DNA from 2 places in the Streptomyces sp. NBC_00104 genome. Region 2 is predicted to be linked to the other one. Evidence: predicted binding sites of a transcription regulator. Region 2 holds the regulator's gene; the other holds the start of a gene.
What was found. The regulator HspR, encoded in region 2, represses chaperone genes until heat shock. The targets are predictions, from matches to a motif close to TTGAGNNNNNNNNNCTCAA.
Positions count from the first base shown of each region.

Region 1: the regulator HspR is predicted to act here: its motif matches at 5,561-5,579, upstream of lon (endopeptidase La).

Region 1 is NZ_CP108215.1:7,528,592-7,538,449, reverse strand. Features, by position in the region: gene OG272_RS33240 (nitrate- and nitrite sensing domain-containing protein) at 1-1,143, opposite strand, end outside; gene OG272_RS33235 (protein phosphatase 2C domain-containing protein) at 1,549-2,334, shown strand; gene OG272_RS33230 (MarR family transcriptional regulator) at 2,350-2,844, opposite strand; gene lon (endopeptidase La) at 3,127-5,538, opposite strand; gene OG272_RS33220 (ATP-binding protein) at 5,822-6,151, shown strand; gene OG272_RS33215 (hypothetical protein) at 6,213-6,578, shown strand; gene iscB (RNA-guided endonuclease IscB) at 6,901-8,562, opposite strand; gene OG272_RS33205 (ATP-binding protein) at 8,638-9,144, opposite strand; gene OG272_RS33200 (helix-turn-helix transcriptional regulator) at 9,291-9,858, shown strand, end outside.
Region 2 is NZ_CP108215.1:6,163,228-6,173,085, forward strand. Features, by position in the region: gene OG272_RS27180 (heterodisulfide reductase-related iron-sulfur binding cluster) at 1-1,415, opposite strand, end outside; gene OG272_RS27185 (undecaprenyl/decaprenyl-phosphate alpha-N-acetylglucosaminyl 1-phosphate transferase) at 1,673-2,872, shown strand; gene dnaK (molecular chaperone DnaK) at 3,309-5,162, shown strand; gene grpE (nucleotide exchange factor GrpE) at 5,159-5,848, shown strand; gene dnaJ (molecular chaperone DnaJ) at 5,891-7,069, shown strand; gene OG272_RS27205 (heat shock protein transcriptional repressor HspR) at 7,075-7,548, shown strand; gene OG272_RS27210 (PA14 domain-containing protein) at 7,633-9,858, opposite strand, start outside.

The DNA of each region.
Region 1 (9,858 bases), 1.4 Mb from region 2:
GCCGGTGGCGACGCCGACGGCGAGGAGCATCAGGGCGCCGAGGACGGCGATCCGGATCTCCAGCGCGGTGACGTCCTCGTCGCGCAGCCCGGCGAGGTCCTTGGTGCGCCGGTCGTAGAGGGAGGACTCGGCGCCGCGCATCAGGTCCACGCGGGCGGAGAGCGCCGCGCCGACCGTCTTCGCGCTGGTGCCGGCCTCGCTGTCGGAGAGCGTGGGCTGGTCGGTGAGGTCCGTCAGGTACTTCTCGGCGGTGTCGGCCTCGGGGCCGCTGACCGTGGCGTCGTAGGACGAACGGCCGGCGGCGGGCGCGGTCTCGCGGAAGTGGGCGAGGGCGGCGTCGGAGCGGACGCGGGCCTGCTGGGCGGCGGCGGTGAGCGCGTCGCGCTGTTTCGCGTCGGCGGCCGAGGCGCCGGTCGTGGTGGTGGGCAGCCCGGTGGTGGGGTCGATGACCGTCTCGGTGGTCGTCGGGACGCTGAGCGCGGCGACGAGCAGCCCTCGGGCGGCGGCGGCCTGCTGGACGGCGGTGTCGAGTTCGGCGAGGGCGTACGCGCCGCCGCCCGCGCGGGGCGGCAGCCGCTCGGCCAGTTCCTCGGCGAGGGCGTGGAGTTCGGTGACGACCGCGGTGTACGCCGTGTGCGCCTCGAGAGCGGTGCTCTTTCCGGAGAGCGCCGCTTCCCGTACTCCGGCGATGGACTCGGCGCTCTCGATGGCCTCCCGCAGCGCGGCGGAGGTGCCGGTGTCCGCCCTCAGCTCCTCGACCTGGGTGTCGACGCGGTCACCGCGCTGCTTGCCGGGCGCGGCCGACTTGGGCCGCCCGGCGGCGATGTACGCGGTGACCTCGTCCCGCTCGTCCGCCAGCGCGTGCGCGAGGGTGAGCGTCTCCTGGGTCTGCCCGGCGAGCGTGACCAGGCTCTGGGTGTCGTGCAGTTGCTCCGAGGCGGCGAGGATCGAGGGTGACCCGGCGCCCGCTATGGCGGCGGCCACGACGGCCACGGCCACGATGAGCCGGTTGCGTACGTGCGTCTTCCGGCCGGTGCCGACAGCGGGGGCCTGCGCCTGTGCCGTCCCCTGCTGGTTCGGGGAGGCCGCGGAGGCCTTCGAAGCTGCCTGCTTGCCTGCGCGCCGAGGCCGCGTCTTCTGCACCGGTGCTCGCATTCCTGACTCGTGTACCCATGGGCCGGGGTGACGATCCGTCGACTAGGCGAAGGACGTACGACGTATGTCGTGTGTCGCGTTCAGCCGTCCCCCCGGTACGGCTCCCGACCCTCCCAGTGCCGGTGGGCAGTGGTCCCGCATCATCAGTCCCGCCACCCGAAGGAGTGAACATGCCCGGGGAGTTGGCGGGCAAGTTCCTCCGGCTCACGCGGATGCCCCGTGCGGGGGGCCGGTTGGACGTCGGCGACGCGCTTTGACAGTATTCGCCGCCGCGCTTCACCGCTCACGATCATTCCATGCCAAACCCGGCGGCCCGTCTGGAGGGTCCGGGTCGTCCGGCGACCGTTGTCGGCCTTTCGCGGATCTTGCGGAGGGCTCGTGCAGACTGGCCGAATGCGCACGGAACTCGTCTCGGAGCCCGGTGACCCCCTTCGCCCCAACGAGGACTTCGCGTCGGTGGCCCTGCCCGCGGGAGGACAGGGCGGCGCCCTCGTCCTCCTCGACGGCGTGACCCCGCCGCCCGACGGCTACGGCTGTCGACATTCAGTCGCATGGTTCACTTCCCGCCTCGGCGGCACCCTGACCGAACTGTCCGTTTCGGAACGGGATTCGCCGTTGCCCGACGTGCTCTCACAGGCCATTTCTCGTACCGCCCGAGCGCACGTGCAAACCTGTGACCTTTCTCACCCGCGAACCCCGCAGGCCACAGTGGCCCTCGCCCGTTGGTCGTCAACGGCCGTGGAGTACCTGGTGTTGTCGGACTCGGCCCTGTTGTTCGAACGACCGGACGGCGCGGTGACGGCCGTACTGGACGACCGCCTCTCCCTGCTGCCCCGGGCCTCGTTGGCCACGGCCGCCATCGCCGACTCGACCGTCCGGAACAAGGAGGGCGGTTTCTGGACGGCGGCCGCCGATCCCGCCGTGGCCGCCCGCGCCGTGACGGGGACCCTCCCCCGCGAGGAGGTCCGGTCGCTGGTCGCGCTGACGGACGGGGCGACCCGGTGGGTGGAGACGTTCCGCGAGGGCGACTGGACGGACTGCTTCACCTTCGTACGGAAGACGGGGGCGCAGGGGCTGGTGCGGCGGGTGCGGGAACTCGAAGTCACCGATGTGGAACGCGAGTTCCTGGGCCGGAGCAAGACGCACGACGACGCGAGTGTGGTGTTCGTGGAGCCGTGAGGGCTCCGCCGCCGCTCAGCTCTCCACCCCGCGGTTCAACTGGTGCAACAGCTGCGCCAGTTGGGCCACCTCGTCCCGGTCCCATCCCGCGAGCTGCCGTACGTACGCGACCCGGCGGGCGTCCCGGACCGCCCGGAAGCGGGCCCGGCCCTCCTCGGTGAGGTGGACGAGCCAGGCGCGGCCGTCGGCGGGGTCGGGTTCGCGGGCGATGAGGCCGAGGTGTTCCAGGGCGCGGAGCTGACGGGACATGGTGGCCTTGCCGACGCCGATGTAGGCGGCGAGTTCGGTGGCGCGGAGGCGGCCGGCCTCGTCGAGGCGGGCGAGCAGGCCGTAGGCGGCGGACTCCAGGTCGGGATGGACGGCCCGGGCCATCTCCCCGGACTTGGCGCGGGCCCGCCGCAGCAGGACCGTCAACTCCCGTTCCAGCGCCAGGAACGCCTGGTCCATACCACCCACCGGCACGTCGGTCCCGCCCTCGCCGCCGTCACCGTTTCCGCCCTCGTCGTGCACGTCAGCGCTCCTGATTCCGATTCCGGGTTACTGAAAGTTTCCGCCAGGGCCGCCGTCGCGGGTGACGCCGTTCAGTATTTCGCAGGCGGGGGCCGACACCGACCGCCTCGCCCCCGCGCGCTTCGGCACGGCGCGCACGACCGCCCGCGCCTCCCCGCCCCGCCCCGCCTCGCCCGTCCACGGGAAAGGCCCGGGCCTCCCTCTCGGGGACCCGGGCCTTCACCCGTCCGGCGGGCGTCCGTCACACCACCGCCGGAGCCTTGGGGAACCGCCGTCCGGGGATCACGCGGCCACCGGCACCTCCACTCCCGCCGGGGCAAGCGCCAGCTCCAGGACCTGGCGGACGTCGGTGACGGCGTGGACGTCGAGCTTGTCGAGGACCTCGGCGGGGACGTCGTCGAGGTCGGCCTCGTTGCGCTTGGGGATGATGACGGTCGTGACACCGGCCCGGTGCGCGGCGAGCAGCTTCTGCTTGACGCCACCGATGGGCAGCACACGCCCGGTCAGCGAGACCTCACCCGTCATGGCCACGTCCGTGCGGACGAGCCGGCCGGACAGGAGCGAGGCGAGGGCCGTCGTCATGGTGACGCCTGCGCTCGGCCCGTCCTTCGGCACCGCGCCCGCGGGGAAGTGGATGTGCACGCCCCGGTCCTTCAGGTCGGCGACGGGCAGCTCCAGCTCCGCGCCGTGCGAGCGGAGGAAGGAGAGGGCGATCTGCGCGGACTCCTTCATCACGTCGCCCAGCTGGCCGGTGAGGGTCAGCCCCGCCGCGCCCGTCTCCGGGTCGGCGAGCGACGCCTCGACGTACAGCACGTCGCCGCCCGCGCCGGTGACCGCGAGCCCGGTCGCGACCCCCGGCACGGCCGTCCGCCGCTCCGCCGGGTCCTGGGCCGCCTCGGGCACGTGGTGCGGTCGCCCGATGAGCCCGCGCAGGTCCCCGTCGGTGACGGTGAACGGCAGCTCCCGCTGCCCCAGTTCGTGCTGGGCCGCGACCTTGCGCAGCAGCCGCGCGACGGACCGCTCCAGGTTCCGTACACCCGCCTCGCGCGTGTACTCACCGGCGAGCTTGCGCAGCGCGCTCTCGTCGAGGACGACCTCGTCGGCGCCGAGCCCGGCCCGGTCCAGCTGCCGGGGCAGCAGGTGGTCCCGGGCGATGACGACCTTCTCGTCCTCCGTGTACCCGTCCAGCCGGACGAGCTCCATCCGGTCGAGCAGGGCCTCGGGGATCGCCTCCAGCACGTTGGCCGTGGCGAGGAAGACGACGTCGCTCAGGTCCAGCTCGACCTCCAGGTAGTGGTCCCGGAAGGTGTGGTTCTGGGCGGGGTCGAGGACTTCGAGCAGCGCGGCGGCCGGGTCGCCCCGGAAGTCGGAGCCCACCTTGTCGATCTCGTCGAGCAGGACGACGGGGTTCATGGAACCCGCCTCCTTGATGGCCCGGACGATACGACCGGGCAGGGCGCCCACATACGTACGCCGGTGCCCTCGGATCTCCGCCTCGTCCCGTACGCCGCCGAGCGCGACCCGGACGAACTTGCGCCCCATGGCGTGCGCCACGGACTCACCGAGGCTGGTCTTGCCGACACCGGGCGGCCCGACGAGCGCGAGCACGGCACCGCCGCGCCGCCCGCCGACGACGCCCAGCCCCCGGTCCGCGCGTCGCTTGCGCACGGCGAGGTACTCGGTGATGCGCTCCTTCACGTCCTCCAGCCCGGCGTGCTCGGCGTCGAGCACCCGCTGGGCGCCCCGGATGTCGTAGGAGTCCTCCGTCCGCTCGTTCCACGGCAGTTCGAGGACGGTGTCGAGCCAGGTCCGGATCCATCCGCCCTCGGGCGACTGGTCGCTCGACCGCTCCAGCTTGTCGACCTCCTTGAGCGCGGCCTCCCGGACCGCCTCCGGCAGATCGGCGGCCTCGACGCGCGCCCGGTAGTCGTCGGACTCCTCGCCGTCCTGCTCGCCGTTCAGCTCGCGCAGCTCCTTGCGGACGGCTTCGAGCTGCCGCCGCAGCAGGAACTCGCGCTGCTGCTTCTCGACGCCCTCCTGGACGTCCTTGGCGATGGTCTCGGCGACGTCCTGCTCGGCGAGGTGGTCGCGCAGCTGCTGGGTGGCGAGCTTCAGCCGGGCGACCGGGTCGCCGGTCTCCAGGAGCTGGATCTTCTGATCGGTGGTGAGGAAGGGCGAGTAACCGGAGTTGTCGGCGAGCGCGGAGACGTCGTCGATCGCCTGCACCCGGTCCACGACCTGCCAGGCGCCGCGCTTGCGCAGCCAGCTGGTGGCAAGTGCCTTGTACTCCTTGGCGAGTTCGGCGACCTGCCCGGGCAGCGGCTCCGGCACGCTCTCGTCGATCCTGGTCCCCTCGACCCACAGGGCGGCGCCGGGCCCGGTGGTCCCGGCCCCGATCCGCACGCGGCCGAGCGCGCGGATGAGCGCCCCGGGGTCCCCGTCGGCCAGCCGTCCGACCTGCTCGACGGTCCCGAGCACACCCGTGCTCGCGTACGCGCCGTCGATCCGCGGCACCAGCAACACCTTCGGCTTCCCGGGCTCCGCCCGCGCCGCGGCCTGCGCGGCCTCCACCGCGGCCCGAACATCCGTGTCGTTGAGGTCCAGCGGCACCACCATTCCCGGCAGCACGACCTCCTCGTCGAGCGGCAACACGGGCAGGGTGAGCGGTGCGGACGGAGCGTACTCAGTGGCCATGATCTCCCTCTCGACAATCAACTTGAGCTACATGGACTCAATGCATGTGAGCCTCCCGATGTTCCCTTGCAATGTTCGCTATCAGCGATCACGCCTCGGCTACCTTTGACAGCGAACCTTGCGAGGCCGATTCAACGTCGCGAGGATCTGAAGACGGACGGCTCCCTACGCCGCCCCAGACCCAGGCTTGCCAACGACGCCGAGGAAGCCTTCCTCGCGCCGGACTCAGGGCGCAGCCCTGGCTGATCAAGGCGGCCACCGGCGCCCCAGAATGCGGGCGAAGATGGCCGTCGCGAAGATCACCCGAAGCGATCTCATCGTCGACGCCATCGGGATACCGCCGTCCGTACGAGCCGCCGCCGAGGTGTTCTACCGCCCCATCGACGCCGCCTACGAACACCGCTCGGTGATCGTCGCCTCGAACCTGCACCCAGATGACTTCGATTCGCTCATACCTAAGACGTTGGCCGCAGCCGTCGACCGGCTTCTGCAACTCGCGCACCTCGTCCTCACCAAAGGCTCCAGCCTCCGGCTGATCAGACCAAAACAGCCAGGGTGTCATCCCGCTGACCGAGCGCGGCTGAACTCAGCCCCAGATTCCGTGAACGCATGACGCGGGAGGCCATGAGCCGATAAGAAGTATTAATAAGGTCTAACACTTCTTAGGAGTCGTCATGGATGACAGCAAGTTCAACGAGCTCAGAGTGCGAAAGCTCAAGATCCTCAGCGAGTACTACGAGGAGGACATGAAGAGGCGCGAGAAGCTGACAGCCGATCTGGCGGGAGTCGACCGAGAGATGGCTCTGTTGGCGGACACCAGCCTCGCCCTGTCTTGCCTGGTCCGGAACACGCCAGGCCCGAGGCAGACCGTCTACCACTCGGCCGACGCCACCTGCGACCGCGTCCGTGATCGCAGCAACTTCGGCGAGCACTCAGAGTACGAGGCACTCGAAGAAGTGGGCGACTACTACCTCAAGCGATGCACCGCTTGCGACTGGGAGAAGGCAGCGGAGATCCACGCACAACGCGGATCAGCGTGAGCCACGCTCAGGCACTTGAGACACATCCAATCGCACGATTGGAAGTCATACCGGACAGGGAGATCAACCGTCCGCCGGCAAGGACCTGAAATGTCCGTTCACCCAATGCCCTACTTCCGTTGACATGCGCCCACGCGACCGACGCTCCATGTACGCAGAGCTACGGACTGACACTTCTCGTGGCGGCACGACGTTGGGCGCGTAGAGCCATCCTGCACACGGCCAGGGTCCACCATGCGATGAAGCAACCCAGGATCCGGCTCCTGCACCAGCGATGAGGGTGGACAGCCGGTGGCTGTATTGCCCCGTGGCCGCACGCCCCTCAAAACTGCTCAGATCCTGGCCGCATCTCCTCTCTCCTTGTGGTGTAGCCGTATCCGTCGGCCCGTTGGAGCAGGCGGAGGTTTGCATGGCTCGTGTCGGCGTAGCCGCCAGGAACGGAAACGCGGTGGCGTCCGGTGGCACGTACGGCGACACGGCCGATGTGGACGCCCGCATACTTTCCCGTGAGGATGTACGCGCCGACGAGGTCGCCGGTGGCGAAACCGTAGTGATGCTTCTTTCGGGGAAGCCGGAGCCGAGGGAAGCCGTGCTTGTCCGTGCGGGTGCGGGAGTAGCTACCGCGCCCGGTCACCTTCACGACGAGCACAGTATCGGGATGCCGGACGATGCGCGTGGTGCCGTCGATCTCGCCGACCGCGAGGGCATCCAGAGTGTGGGTCTTTGCCAGGTGCTGGGTGACGCGGTTGTACTTGGTCCGGCCACCGGACCAAGTACAGAGGGGCATGCCCAAACTCCTGAGTTCGCATACCAGTTGCCAGCGTGTCGCGTTCATGACGGCCGCGTCCCGCAGGGGAGCCTTCGCCTGCTCGAGCAACTTCGCGAGCCGGGCAGGCTTCTTCGCCAGGAACTCCTTGAGTGGTTGGGCTGCCTTGGCCCGGTTGCACGGACCGCAGGCCAGGGTCAGATTCGAGATGCGATCGGAGCCACCACGTGCCCTGGGCTGGATGTGCTCGATCTGCAACGGGGTGTTCGCCGCCCCGCAGTACGCACAGGTCCGCCCCCATTTCTCCAGCAGGTACTGCCGGACCTCGTAGCCGGCCAGGGTCCCCTGCTGGTATTCGGCTCCTTCCAACGCCTTCACCCCCAGACTCAGCGCATGAGTGTCGAACGCAACCGACTCGACATGCACCTCCTTGATAGGGAACAGGCGCATCAGACGGGTGACCTGACCGACGGTGGAGTCCACGCGATGGCGTAGGGACGGTGCCAGCCAGCCCACGGGTCGGATGCGGTTGTCGAAACGCGGGGCGCGATGGCGCAGGTTCGCCGTGCGTCGTCTGCGCCTGTAGTTTGCCCGCTGCTCCATGGCCTTACGGATGGTGGCGCCCCGGTGCTGAAGCTCGACCGCGTACAGGCCTCGCCGCACCGTCGAGAATCCACCCGTAGCCCGGTCCAGCGCGGGGCTGTCGGCAGTGATGGCGAGCCCTGTCCCCTTCGAACCGGGATCGATCCGGATCGCGACCCCCTCCACCTCGGAGTCATCGAGGAGTCGATCTTTGATCCGGATCGTGAACGGCGTGTAGCGAGCGACCACCGCGCGGCCCTTGCGCAGCATTTCACGTGCCCGAGCCGGATGACACGGCATCAGCGGGCGGCCCCGCTTGTCCAGAACCGGCACCAGCTGCGCCCCGGCGCGCTGCCCGGTCGTGTCGTTCTTGCCTGGGTAGATGCTGCCGTCACCGGCAGCGGTTACTGCCCCGGACGCCGAAGCGGTGGGGTCGTGTCGCCGCAGGCTGGACGGTGATGTGCCTGCGGTCTCCCCTCGCCCATGTTCCACACCGGCTGCACCACCCTGGCGGGTCGTGCGCCTGCGGCCCGTTTCGTCCCTGCTCCCAGGGTTGTCTGCGACCGCAGGTTCCAGAGCCTGCCGCTGAGGAAGCACGGCAGGGTGGGTCTGCTCACCTGCATGAAACGTAGTCATCGAACTCACCTCGATTCACTGATGACTTGAGCTGGACACTCTGGGCCTGCCCCATTTGGGGCAGGCCCCGGCTTTTCAGGCCCGGAGCGAGTGACGATCTCTCCCTCGGCAGTTTGGGGGAACTACGCCGACCACGTCGCCGTGTACGCCTGGCTCCGCACCTCCGGCCTCCAACTCGAACCAGACGACCTTCCCATGATCTCTGCCTGCCTCCCGCCCCAGCGCGAAGCTGCCCCATGCGTCCGCACACAGGTCGACGAGGACGAGTCCTCGCCCGCCGTCCGCTTCCGGCGCGGGGCACCGCGTGGGGCGCGGGAGGAGCGGGCCCGTGTCCCAGACGCTGCCCCGGAGCCGCTTGTCCGCCCACCTCAGCCGCACGGAAGCCGGTCCCGGCGCGTAGCGGCAGGAGTTGGAGAGCAGCTCTGAGGTCAACAGGACTGTCGTGTCGGTGAGTTCGTGGAGTCCGTGGCGGTCGAGTACGAGCCGGCCGGTGGCCCGGGCGATGGCGGGGGCGAGCGGGTCGTGGGGGACGTTCAGGGTGTACTCCCACTCGGAGGGGGGTTCGAACAGGCGTTCGTTCACGGCAACTTCTTACGACGTATGGATGCTGAGGACTCAGTAACCGGCCCGACACTCACCGTAGGACAACAGGGAAACATCTGCTACCAGTTCACATTATTTCTCTTACAAGTGGACCCGATCGTGTGTCACGGGCAAGACTGTCACCCATGCCACCCAGGACATCTCCGACCGTGCGACAGCTGCGACTGGGAACCGAACTGCGGCGCATGCGCGAGCAGTCGGGGTTCAGCATCAGCGACGCGGCGGCCGCTCTCGGCGTGAGCCGCACGCACATCACCAATGTGGAGCTGGCTCGCTTCGGGGTGAGCGAGCAGCGCGTGCGCACCCTGGCCTCGATCTACGACACCCCGGACCAGGCTTACGTCGATGCGCTCGTGGGCATGACCCAAGACCGCAAGCCCGGGTGGTGGGAGGAGTACCAGGGACTCATCGCCACCGGCGCACTCGATCTCGCCGAGCTGGAGTTCTACGCGACGAGCCTGCGCGTATTCGTCGCCATGCACGTGCCTGGACTTCTCCAGACGGAGGAGTACGCCCGTGCCGTACTCGCGGAGAAGGTGCCCGCCTGGCCCGGAGCCGAGCTGCGCCGACGACTCTCTCACCGCATGAAACGCCGCGACATCCTGGATCGGGACAACCCACCGACGTGCATGTTCATCATCCACGAGGCAGCGTTGCGACTGCACTTCGGTGGACCGGACGTCATGCGCTCCC
Region 2 (9,858 bases):
TCCTCGATGTCCTTGCCGACGACCGGGACCTCGAAGTCGACCTCCTTGAGCCACTCCAGGCGCTGCTTCTTCGCCAGGCCCCAGGGGTTGCCCTTCTTCTCCAGGTTCTTGAGCATCGTGCCCGCCTCGGACGGGAACGCGGACTCGATCATCACCTGGTAGCGGCGCATGTCGACGATGTGGTCGACGTGCTCGATGTCGACGGGGCACTGCTCCACGCAGGCACCGCAGGTGGTGCAGGACCACAGGACGTCCGGGTCGATGACGCCGTTCTCCTCGACGGTCCCGATCAGCGGCCGCTCGGCCTCGGCGAGAGCCGAAGCGGGCACGGAGGCCAGCTGCTCCTCGGACGCCTTCTCCTCGCCCTCCATGGTCTTGCCGCCACCGGCGAGGAGGTAGGGGGCCTTGGCGTGCGCGTGGTCCCGCAGCGACATGATCAGCAGCTTGGGGGAGAGCGGCTTGCCGGTGTTCCAGGCCGGGCACTGCGACTGACAGCGGCCGCACTCGGTGCAGGTCGAGAAGTCGAGGATGCCCTTCCAGGAGAACTGCTCCACCTGGCTGACACCGAAGACGTCGTCGTCACCGGGGTCGGTGAAGTCGATCGGCTTGCCGCCCGACGTCATGGGCTGCAGACCGCCCAGCGCCGTCGCGCCGTCGGCGTTGCGCTTGAACCAGATGTTCGGGAAGCCGAGGAAGCGGTGCCAGGCGACACCCATGTTGGTGTTCAGCGAGACCGTGATCATCCAGATCAGCGAGGTGCCGATCTTGATCATCGCGACGAAGTACACCAGGTTCTGCAGGGTGGAGGGGTCCAGGTCCTTGAAGGCGAGGACCAGCGGGTACGAGGCGAAGTACCCGGCCTCGTAGTGGTCCACGTGGTGGATGGCGCCCTCGAGGCCGCGCAGCACGTAGATCGCGAGACCGATGGTGAGGATGACGTACTCGACGAAGTACGCCTGCCAGGCCTTGGAGCCCGCGAAACGCGACTTGCGGCCGGCCCGGGAGGGCAGGTTGAGCAGCCGGATGGCGATCAGCACCAGGATGCCGAGGATCGTCATCACACCGATGAACTCGATGTACATCTCGAACGGCAGGAAGCCGCCGATCACCGGCAGCGTCCAGTCCGCCTGGAACAGCTGGCCGTACGCCTGGGCGAGAGTCGGCGGCAGCGTCAGGAAGCCGATCGCGACGAACCAGTGGGCGAAGCCGACGATCCCCCACCGGTTCATCCGGGTGTGCCCGAGGAACTCCCGGGCCAGGGTGATCGAGCGCGCCTTCGGGTCATCCGTACGGCTGCCCGCCGGTACGGGCTGACCGAGCTTCACGAACCGGTAGATCTGCGCCACGGCCCGCGAGATCAGCGCAACGCCGACCACGGTCAGGACCAACGACACGATGATCGCGGCGAGTTGCATTGGGGGCTCCTCGGGCCTGCGAGGGTTTTCCTCCGGGTGCCTGCCGGGGCCCCTCGGAGAGATCATTACTAAGCGGTAACTTATGCAGTCCGTCTGAGACTACCCAGTTCTCCTGCCGCACTGTAGCCAGGGGGGCGGTGATCTGCGTCGCTGAGGGTTGCCTGAGTGCGTCCCTGTCGCATCCCGGACGATCGTGCTATTTCAAAACGATCGTGTTATTCATCAGAAATTGTGACACTCGCGCCTAACTTGGATCCGTGCTGTACGGAATCCTCGCCGCCGCCTCCGCCCTGTTGCTGACCGCCGTGCTCTCGGCGGCCGTCCGCGTGCCCGCGCTGCGGCTGGGGATCGTGGAGCGGCGTCGGGGGCGGCGGGTGCCGTTGCTCGGGGGTGTCGCGGTGATGGGCGGGGTGGGCGCCGTGGCGTGGGTGGGGGAGTGGAGCGGGGTCGCTCCGTTGGGACGTGAGGCCGGATGGCTGATCGTCGTCGGGGCCGGGCTCGGGGTCTTCGGGCTGGTCGGTGATGTGTGGCGGCTTCCGGCGGTGGTGCGGGCGGCGGGGGTGGTCGTCGCCGCCGCGCTGGTCGTGCCGTACCGCGAACTGGGCGTGCCGGCAGGGGTGTTGGGGGTCGTCTGGATCGCTCTCGTGGTGCACGGCTTCAAGGGGATGGGCCGTTCCGACGGGGTGCTCGGGGTGGTCGGGGCCGTCACGGCGTTCGCGTTGAGCGGGTGTGCGGCGGCCGAGGTCATGGATGGTCTGGCGACGCTGTTCAGCGTGGTGGCGGCCGCGCTCACCGGGTTCCTGATGCACAACTGGCCGCCCGCGCGGGTCGTGACCGGCACCAGCGGGGCCCTGTTCGTGGGGTTCCTGCTCGCGGGGGGTGTGCTGCACGTGTACGCCGTCGGGTACGGCGCCGGTGTCGGGGCGCCCTTCGCCCTCACGGCCGTGGCGACCGCCGACGCCGTCCTCGTCCTCGTCTCGCGGAAGCGGGCGGGGCGGGAGCTGTGGCGCGGCGGGCCCGACCATCTCGCCCACCGGCTGCGGCGGATCGGTCTCACGCCGCCGGGGGTGGTGGTCGTGCTGGGGGGTGCCGCGGCGGGCTCCGCCGGGGTGGGTCTCGCCATCCACATGCTGTGGACACAGCCTCGCTCCGCGTGGTGGGTGGCGGGGGCGGCCGGGCTGGTCGTCCTGGGGATGCTCTTCGTGCCGACCGGCCCGCCCCGCCCGGCCGCCTCCGCCCCTGCCCCTCGTTCCGCCACCGGCCCCGCCACCCGCTCGGCTCCCGCCACCGCCGCCGGCCGCCCCCTGCCCACCGCCGCCCGGCCCGCCCCGACCGGCGTCCACCGCGCCCCCACCCGCCCCATCCCGGGAGGCCGCGCCCCCGGCCCCGCGTCCCGGCCGAGCCGCATCCACGAGCAGGAGGCGGCGGAGCTGGGGCGGCGGGGGCGGGTGGGGTAGGGCGCGGTAACCCCGGCGCCCCGCCTCGGGCCGTCCCGCCTCGGGCCGTCCCGCCTCGGGCCGTCCCGCCTCGGGCCGTCCCGCCTCGGACCGTCCCGCCCCGGACCGTCCCGCCCCGGACCGTCCCGCCCCGGACCGTCCCGCCCCGGACCGTCCGGCCCCGGACCGTCCGGCCCCGGACCGTCCGGCCCCGGACCGTCCGGCCCCGGACCGTCCGGCCCCGGACCGTCCGGCCCCGGACCGTCCGGCCCCGGACCGTCCCACGATTTCGACGCCGTACAGAGGGCCGGGCAGTAGTATTTTCGCAGGTCAGGCCCGCCTTGCGTATAAGGAAAACATAAGAGTTGAGCCCCCTCGACTCAGCTCTGTTGACCCATCGGTGGGCGTCATGCACACTTGAGTCCGTTCCACTCAAGTCATTGCTGGAGGAATTGAAATGGCACGTGCGGTCGGCATCGACCTGGGCACGACTAACTCCGTCGTCAGCGTTCTTGAAGGCGGCGAGCCCACCGTCATCACCAACGCAGAGGGCGCCAGGACCACGCCGTCCGTCGTCGCCTTCGCCAAGAACGGTGAGGTGCTCGTCGGCGAGGTCGCCAAGCGCCAGGCGGTCACGAACGTGGACCGGACGATCCGGTCCGTCAAGCGGCACATGGGCACGGACTGGAAGATCGAGCTCGACGGGAAGCACTTCAACCCGCAGCAGATGAGCGCCTTCATCCTGCAGAAGCTGAAGCGCGACGCCGAGGCGTACCTGGGCGAGAAGGTCGCGGACGCGGTCATCACCGTCCCGGCCTACTTCAACGACTCCGAGCGTCAGGCGACGAAGGAGGCCGGTGAGATCGCGGGTCTGAACGTCCTGCGCATCGTCAACGAGCCCACCGCCGCCGCCCTCGCCTACGGCCTCGACAAGGACGACCAGACGATCCTCGTCTTCGACCTCGGTGGCGGCACCTTCGACGTGTCGCTCCTGGAGATCGGTGACGGCGTCGTCGAGGTGAAGGCCACCAACGGCGACAACCACCTCGGTGGTGACGACTGGGACCAGCGTGTCGTCGACTACCTGGTGCAGCAGTTCCGCGCCGGCCACGGTGTGGACCTCGCCAAGGACAAGATGGCGCTGCAGCGTCTGCGTGAGGCCGCCGAGAAGGCCAAGATCGAGCTGTCCTCGTCCACCGAGACCTCGATCAACCTGCCCTACATCACCGCCTCCGCCGAGGGCCCGCTGCACCTGGACGAGAAGCTCACCCGGGCTCAGTTCCAGCAGCTGACGGCCGACCTGCTGGAGCGCTGCAAGACCCCGTTCCACAACGTCATCAAGGACGCCGGGATCGCCCTCTCCGAGATCGACCACGTCGTTCTCGTCGGTGGCTCCACCCGTATGCCCGCCGTCGCCGAGCTCGTCCGCGAGCTGACCGGCGGCAAGGACGCCAACAAGGGCGTCAACCCGGACGAGGTCGTCGCCATCGGCGCCGCCCTCCAGGCCGGTGTCCTCAAGGGTGAGGTCAAGGACGTCCTGCTCCTCGACGTGACCCCGCTGTCCCTGGGTATCGAGACCAAGGGCGGCATCATGACCAAGCTCATCGAGCGGAACACGACGATCCCGACCAAGCGGTCCGAGATCTTCACCACCGCCGAGGACAACCAGCCGTCCGTGCAGATCCAGGTCTACCAGGGCGAGCGCGAGATCGCGGCGTACAACAAGAAGCTCGGGATGTTCGAGCTGACCGGTCTGCCGCCGGCCCCGCGCGGTGTCCCGCAGATCGAGGTCGCCTTCGACATCGACGCCAACGGCATCATGCACGTGACCGCGAAGGACCTCGGCACGGGCAAGGAACAGAAGATGACCGTCACCGGCGGCTCCTCGCTGCCGAAGGACGAGGTCGACCGGATGCGCCAGGAGGCCGAGAAGTACGCGGAGGAGGACCACGCCCGCCGCGAGGCCGCCGAGAGCCGCAACCAGGGCGAGCAGCTCGTCTACCAGACCGAGAAGTTCCTCAAGGACAACGAGGACAAGGTCCCGGGCGACATCAAGACCGAGGTCGAGGCCTCCGTCGAGGAGCTCAAGGCCGCGCTCAAGGGCGAGGACACCGCCGAGATCCGCACGGCCACCGAGAAGGTCGCCGCCGTCTCGCAGAAGCTCGGCCAGGCCCTGTACGCGGACGCCCAGGCCGCGCAGGCCGCGGGCGGCGAGGCCGGCGCCGGCGCCGGTGAAGCCAAGGCCGACGACGACGTCGTCGACGCCGAGATCGTCGACGAGGACCGTGAGCGCAAGGACGGTGCCGCGTGACGGAGGAGACCCCGGGCTTCGACGAGCAGCAGCCGCAAGGTCAGCCGCAGCAGCCCGACGTCCCCTCCGGCTCTGACGACGCCGAGCCGAAGGCCGCCCCCCAGGAGGGGGCGGCCCCGGCCGGGGACGCGGCAGCGACGGCCCAGGTGGCCGGTCTGACGGCGCAGCTGGACCAGGTGCGTACGGCGCTCGGTGAGCGCACGGCGGACCTCCAGCGCCTCCAGGCCGAGTACCAGAACTACCGTCGCCGGGTGGAGCGCGACCGGATCACGGTCAAGGAGATCGCCATCGCGAACCTCCTGACCGAACTCCTGCCGGTGCTCGACGACATCGGCCGCGCGCGGGAGCACGGCGAACTCGTCGGCGGATTCAAGTCCGTCGCGGAGTCGCTGGAAACCGTCGCGGCGAAGATGGGCCTTCAGCAGTTCGGCAAGGAGGGCGAGCCCTTCGACCCGACGATCCACGAGGCCCTGATGCACAGTTACGCGCCCGACGTCACCGAGACGACGTGCGTGGCGATTCTCCAGCCGGGGTATCGCATCGGCGAGCGCACCATCCGCCCCGCGCGGGTGGCCGTGGCCGAGCCCCAGCCGGGGGCGCAGCCCGCCAAGGCGGACTCCGCGGAGACCGCGGAAGGCGCCTCCGGTGCCGACGACAAGGAGAGCGGTGGCCCGGACGAGGGCTGACGCCGACGGCGTGCAGGGTGAGTGGAAGGAGGGACGTCGCGGATGAGTACCAAGGACTTCATCGAGAAGGACTACTACAAGGTCCTCGGCGTCCCCAAGGACGCCACCGAGGCCGAGATCAAGAAGGCGTACCGCAAGCTCGCCCGCGAGTTCCACCCGGACGCCAACAAGGGGAACGCCAAGGCCGAGGAGCGCTTCAAGGAGATCTCCGAGGCGAACGACATCCTCGGTGACCCCAAGAAGCGCAAGGAGTACGACGAGGCCCGCACCCTCTTCGGCAACGGCGGCTTCCGCCCGGGGCCCGGCGCCGGCGGCGGCTCGTTCAACTTCGATTTGGGCGACCTCTTCGGAGGCGGCGCCCAGGGCGGCCAGGGGGCGGGCGGCTTCGGCGGGGGCATCGGCGATGTCTTCGGGGGCCTGTTCAACCGCGGCAGCTCCGGCACCACGCGGGTGCAGCCCCGGCGCGGCCAGGACATCGAGTCCGAGGTCACGCTGAGCTTCACCGAGGCCATCGAGGGCGCGACCGTACCGCTGAGGATGTCCTCGCAGTCGCCCTGCAAGGTCTGTTCGGGCACCGGCGACGCCAACGGCACCCCCCGGGTGTGCCCGACGTGTGTCGGCACCGGCCAGGTCGCGCGGGGCTCCGGCGGCGGCTTCTCCCTGACGGACCCCTGCCCGGACTGCAAGGGCCGGGGCCTGATCGCCGAGCACCCCTGCGACATCTGCAAGGGCTCGGGCCGTGCCAAGTCGTCCCGCACCATGCAGGTCAGGATCCCGGCGGGCGTCCTGGACGGCCAGCGGATCCGACTGCGCGGCAAGGGCGCCCCCGGCGAACGGGGCGGACCGGCAGGCGACCTGTACGTCGTCGTGCACGTCGACCCGCACCCGGTGTTCGGCCGCAAGGACGACAACCTCACGGTGACCGTGCCGGTGACGTATCCCGAGGCGGCACTCGGCGGCGAGGTCCGGGTCCCGACCCTGGGCGGACCGCCGGTCACCCTGAAACTGCCTCCCGGCACCCCCAACGGCCGTACGATGCGAGCCCGGGGCAAGGGCGCCTTCCGTAAGGACGGCACCCGAGGGGACCTGCTGATCACCGTCGAGGTGAGTGTTCCGAAGGACCTGTCGGGGAAGGCTCGTGACGCCCTGGAGGCGTATCGCGAGGCGACCGCGGGCGAGGACCCGCGAGCGGAGCTGTTCCAGGCCGCGAAGGGAGCATGAATGTGATGGACGGCCGCCGACGGCAGAACGCATTTGGCAACAGGGCCTATGAGCTGACGGAAGAGACACCGGTGTACGTCATCTCGGTGGCCGCCCAGCTCTCCGGCCTGCATCCGCAGACCCTGCGCCAGTACGACCGTCTCGGCCTGGTCTCCCCGGACCGCACCGCCGGGCGCGGCCGCCGTTACTCGGCCCGCGACATCGAACTGCTGCGCACCGTCCAGCAGTTGTCGCAGAACGAGGGCATCAACCTGGCCGGCATCAAGCGCATCATCGAGCTGGAGAACCAGGTCGCCGCGCTCCAGGCGCGGGTGGTCGAGATGGAAGCCGCCCTCGACGGCGCCGCCGCGACCATGCGCCAGCGCGAGGCCGCGGTCCACGCCTCCTATCGCCGCGACCTGGTGCCGTACCAGGAGGTGCAGCAGAGCAGCGCGTTGGTGGTGTGGCGGCCGAAGGGGCGGCAGCCGTCGTCGGACTGATGCCGACATCACGCACCTGCGCGAAAGGGGCCCGGTGGTTCGTCTCCGAACCACCGGGCCCCTTTCGTGTGTGAGGCGGAGGGCTCAGAACCAGGACTCCCAGATGCCGTACGCCCGCGACGTGACCGCGGCCTCGGCGCCGGTGGAGTCCAGGCGGACGACGCGGTAGTAGTACAGGCCGCGTTCGTCCTCGTGGACCGTGGTGTCCATGGAGAACGTGGCGTCGCCCGCCGTCCCCTCGGTCAGGGTGACGTAGGCGGCCGAGACCGGGTCCCAGCGCTCGACGCGGTAGCCCGTGAACCGGGCACAGTCGCCGAGGCCGGAGCTCGCGGAGCAGCCGACGTAGAGGTTCGGGTAGCTGTCGTCGATGATCTCGGTGCCCGTCCAGCCGGGCGGACGGGTGTCGGGCAGGGTGACGGAGACGTCGGCCGTGTGGAAGAACTCCGGGCCCTCGTCGTAGAGGGCGTCGGTGGCGGCCACCCGGTAGACGTGGGTCGCGCCGTCGGGAACGGTCGGGCAGAGGATCTCGGTCTCGGCGAGCGAATCGCCCTTCCAGCAGTTCCGCTTCCAGACGGTTTCGCCGGTGTCCGGGTCGGTGACGCCCTGCCACACGTAGTACGTGAGGACGTCGTCGTCGGCGGGCGGCGTCCAGGACAGGCGCACGCCGAGCGGGATCTGTTCGGCGGTCAGGTCCTGGACCGGGTCCGGGCGCTTGGTGTCCGGGGTGGTCTCGGTGGCCGCCGGGCCGGGCCGCGAGGCATGCCCGTGGGGATCGACGGTCACGACCCGGTACTCGTACCTCGTCTCGGAGGCGCCGGAGACGTCGTGGCAGCTGCCGCGCAGCACCTGGCGGCCGGCGTACGACGGGGCGTCGTCGCCCGCCCACCACCAGTCCACGGTGGGATCCGTCAGCGGCCCGTCGGAAGAGCTGCCCGGCTTGCACTTGTCCACGACGACGGTCTCGCCGGTCGCCGGGTCGGTCCGCTCGATCCGGTACGTGAGCAGCGGGGCGGTGTCGTGGGTCCACGGGTCGGCGCTCGCCCAGGAGACGTACACGCCCTCACCGGAGCGGGTCGCCGTGGTCTCGTACGGCGCGATCGCCTCCGGCCGGTCCGCCATCCTCAGGGTGACCTCCACCGGCGCGGAGGCGTTGCCCTTCGTGTCCTGGGTGCGCACCGCGTACCGGTAGGAGTCGGCGGCGGCGAGCAGCTGGCGCGGCACGACGTCGGTCTGCGTGGTGGTGCCGACGGCGCCGGGCAGCGCGTCGAGCCAGCCGCCGGTCGCCGGGTCGTACTGCAGGAGCTCGTACCTCGCGGCCCCGTCGACGGCCGACCACACCAGGTGCGGGACGCCCGAGCGGTAGTCCAGCCGGGCGTCGGCGGCGGTCGCCGACGGGGTCATGTCGAACGTGGTGAACGTGGTGGCCGCCGAGTACACGGACCAGTTCCCGGCGGCGTCCCGGGCGCGGCCCCGGTAGGTGACCTTGCTGCCGTCGGCGGGGTGGCCGGTGTCGCAGGCCGCGCCCTTGGCGCCGGTGTGCACGGTCTTCCAGGTGCCGGAGTCCAGCCGCTGCAGCTCGTACCACGCGATGTCGGCGGCGTTCGCGGCGGTGGTGACCAGCTCCGGCGCGGAGTAGGGCTGGTCGTCCGGGCACACGTCCATCTCCAGGAACGGTGCGGCGGGCGGGGTCCTGTCCACGGTGGTGACACTCTGGTCCGCCGACCCTGTGGAGGTGTTGCCGGCCTTGTCGTAGGCGCGGACCTCGTAGGCGTACGTCCCTCCGGTCGGCGGCGGGGTGTCGGTGTACGAGGTGGTGGCGGACGCGACCGTGGAGAGGGCCTTGGCCCCGAAGGAGTCGCTCTTCAGCCGCCGGTAGACCCGGTAGCCCGCGAGGTCCATCTCCTTGTTGGCGGACCAGGTCAGCTTGGCCTTGCCCGTCGCGCTGTCGTACGTCGCCTCCGCGGCGGCCGGGGCGAGCGGCTTGGTCTTGTCGACCGTGGCCGAGGTCCGGGGGGCGTAGGCGAACTCGACCTTGGCGGATCCGGTCCAGTTGACGTAGTCGACGCGGAGGGTGTGCTTGCCGGAGGGGATGGTGACGTTGACGGTCTTGGAGACGGTCGACGTGCCGTTCTTCCAGAGGCTGATCTTGCGGGCGTCGGTCGTGCCCGGGTCCAGATGGACGCGGATGCCGTCCAGGCCGGAGACGGAGAGCGTGAAGGGGCCGCCGGAGCCGAAGTCGCGGGTGACGGTCCAGCGGACGCCGAAGTTGTTGGACGGCAGGCCGGTGGCGGGCGCGCCGGTGCCCCAGTT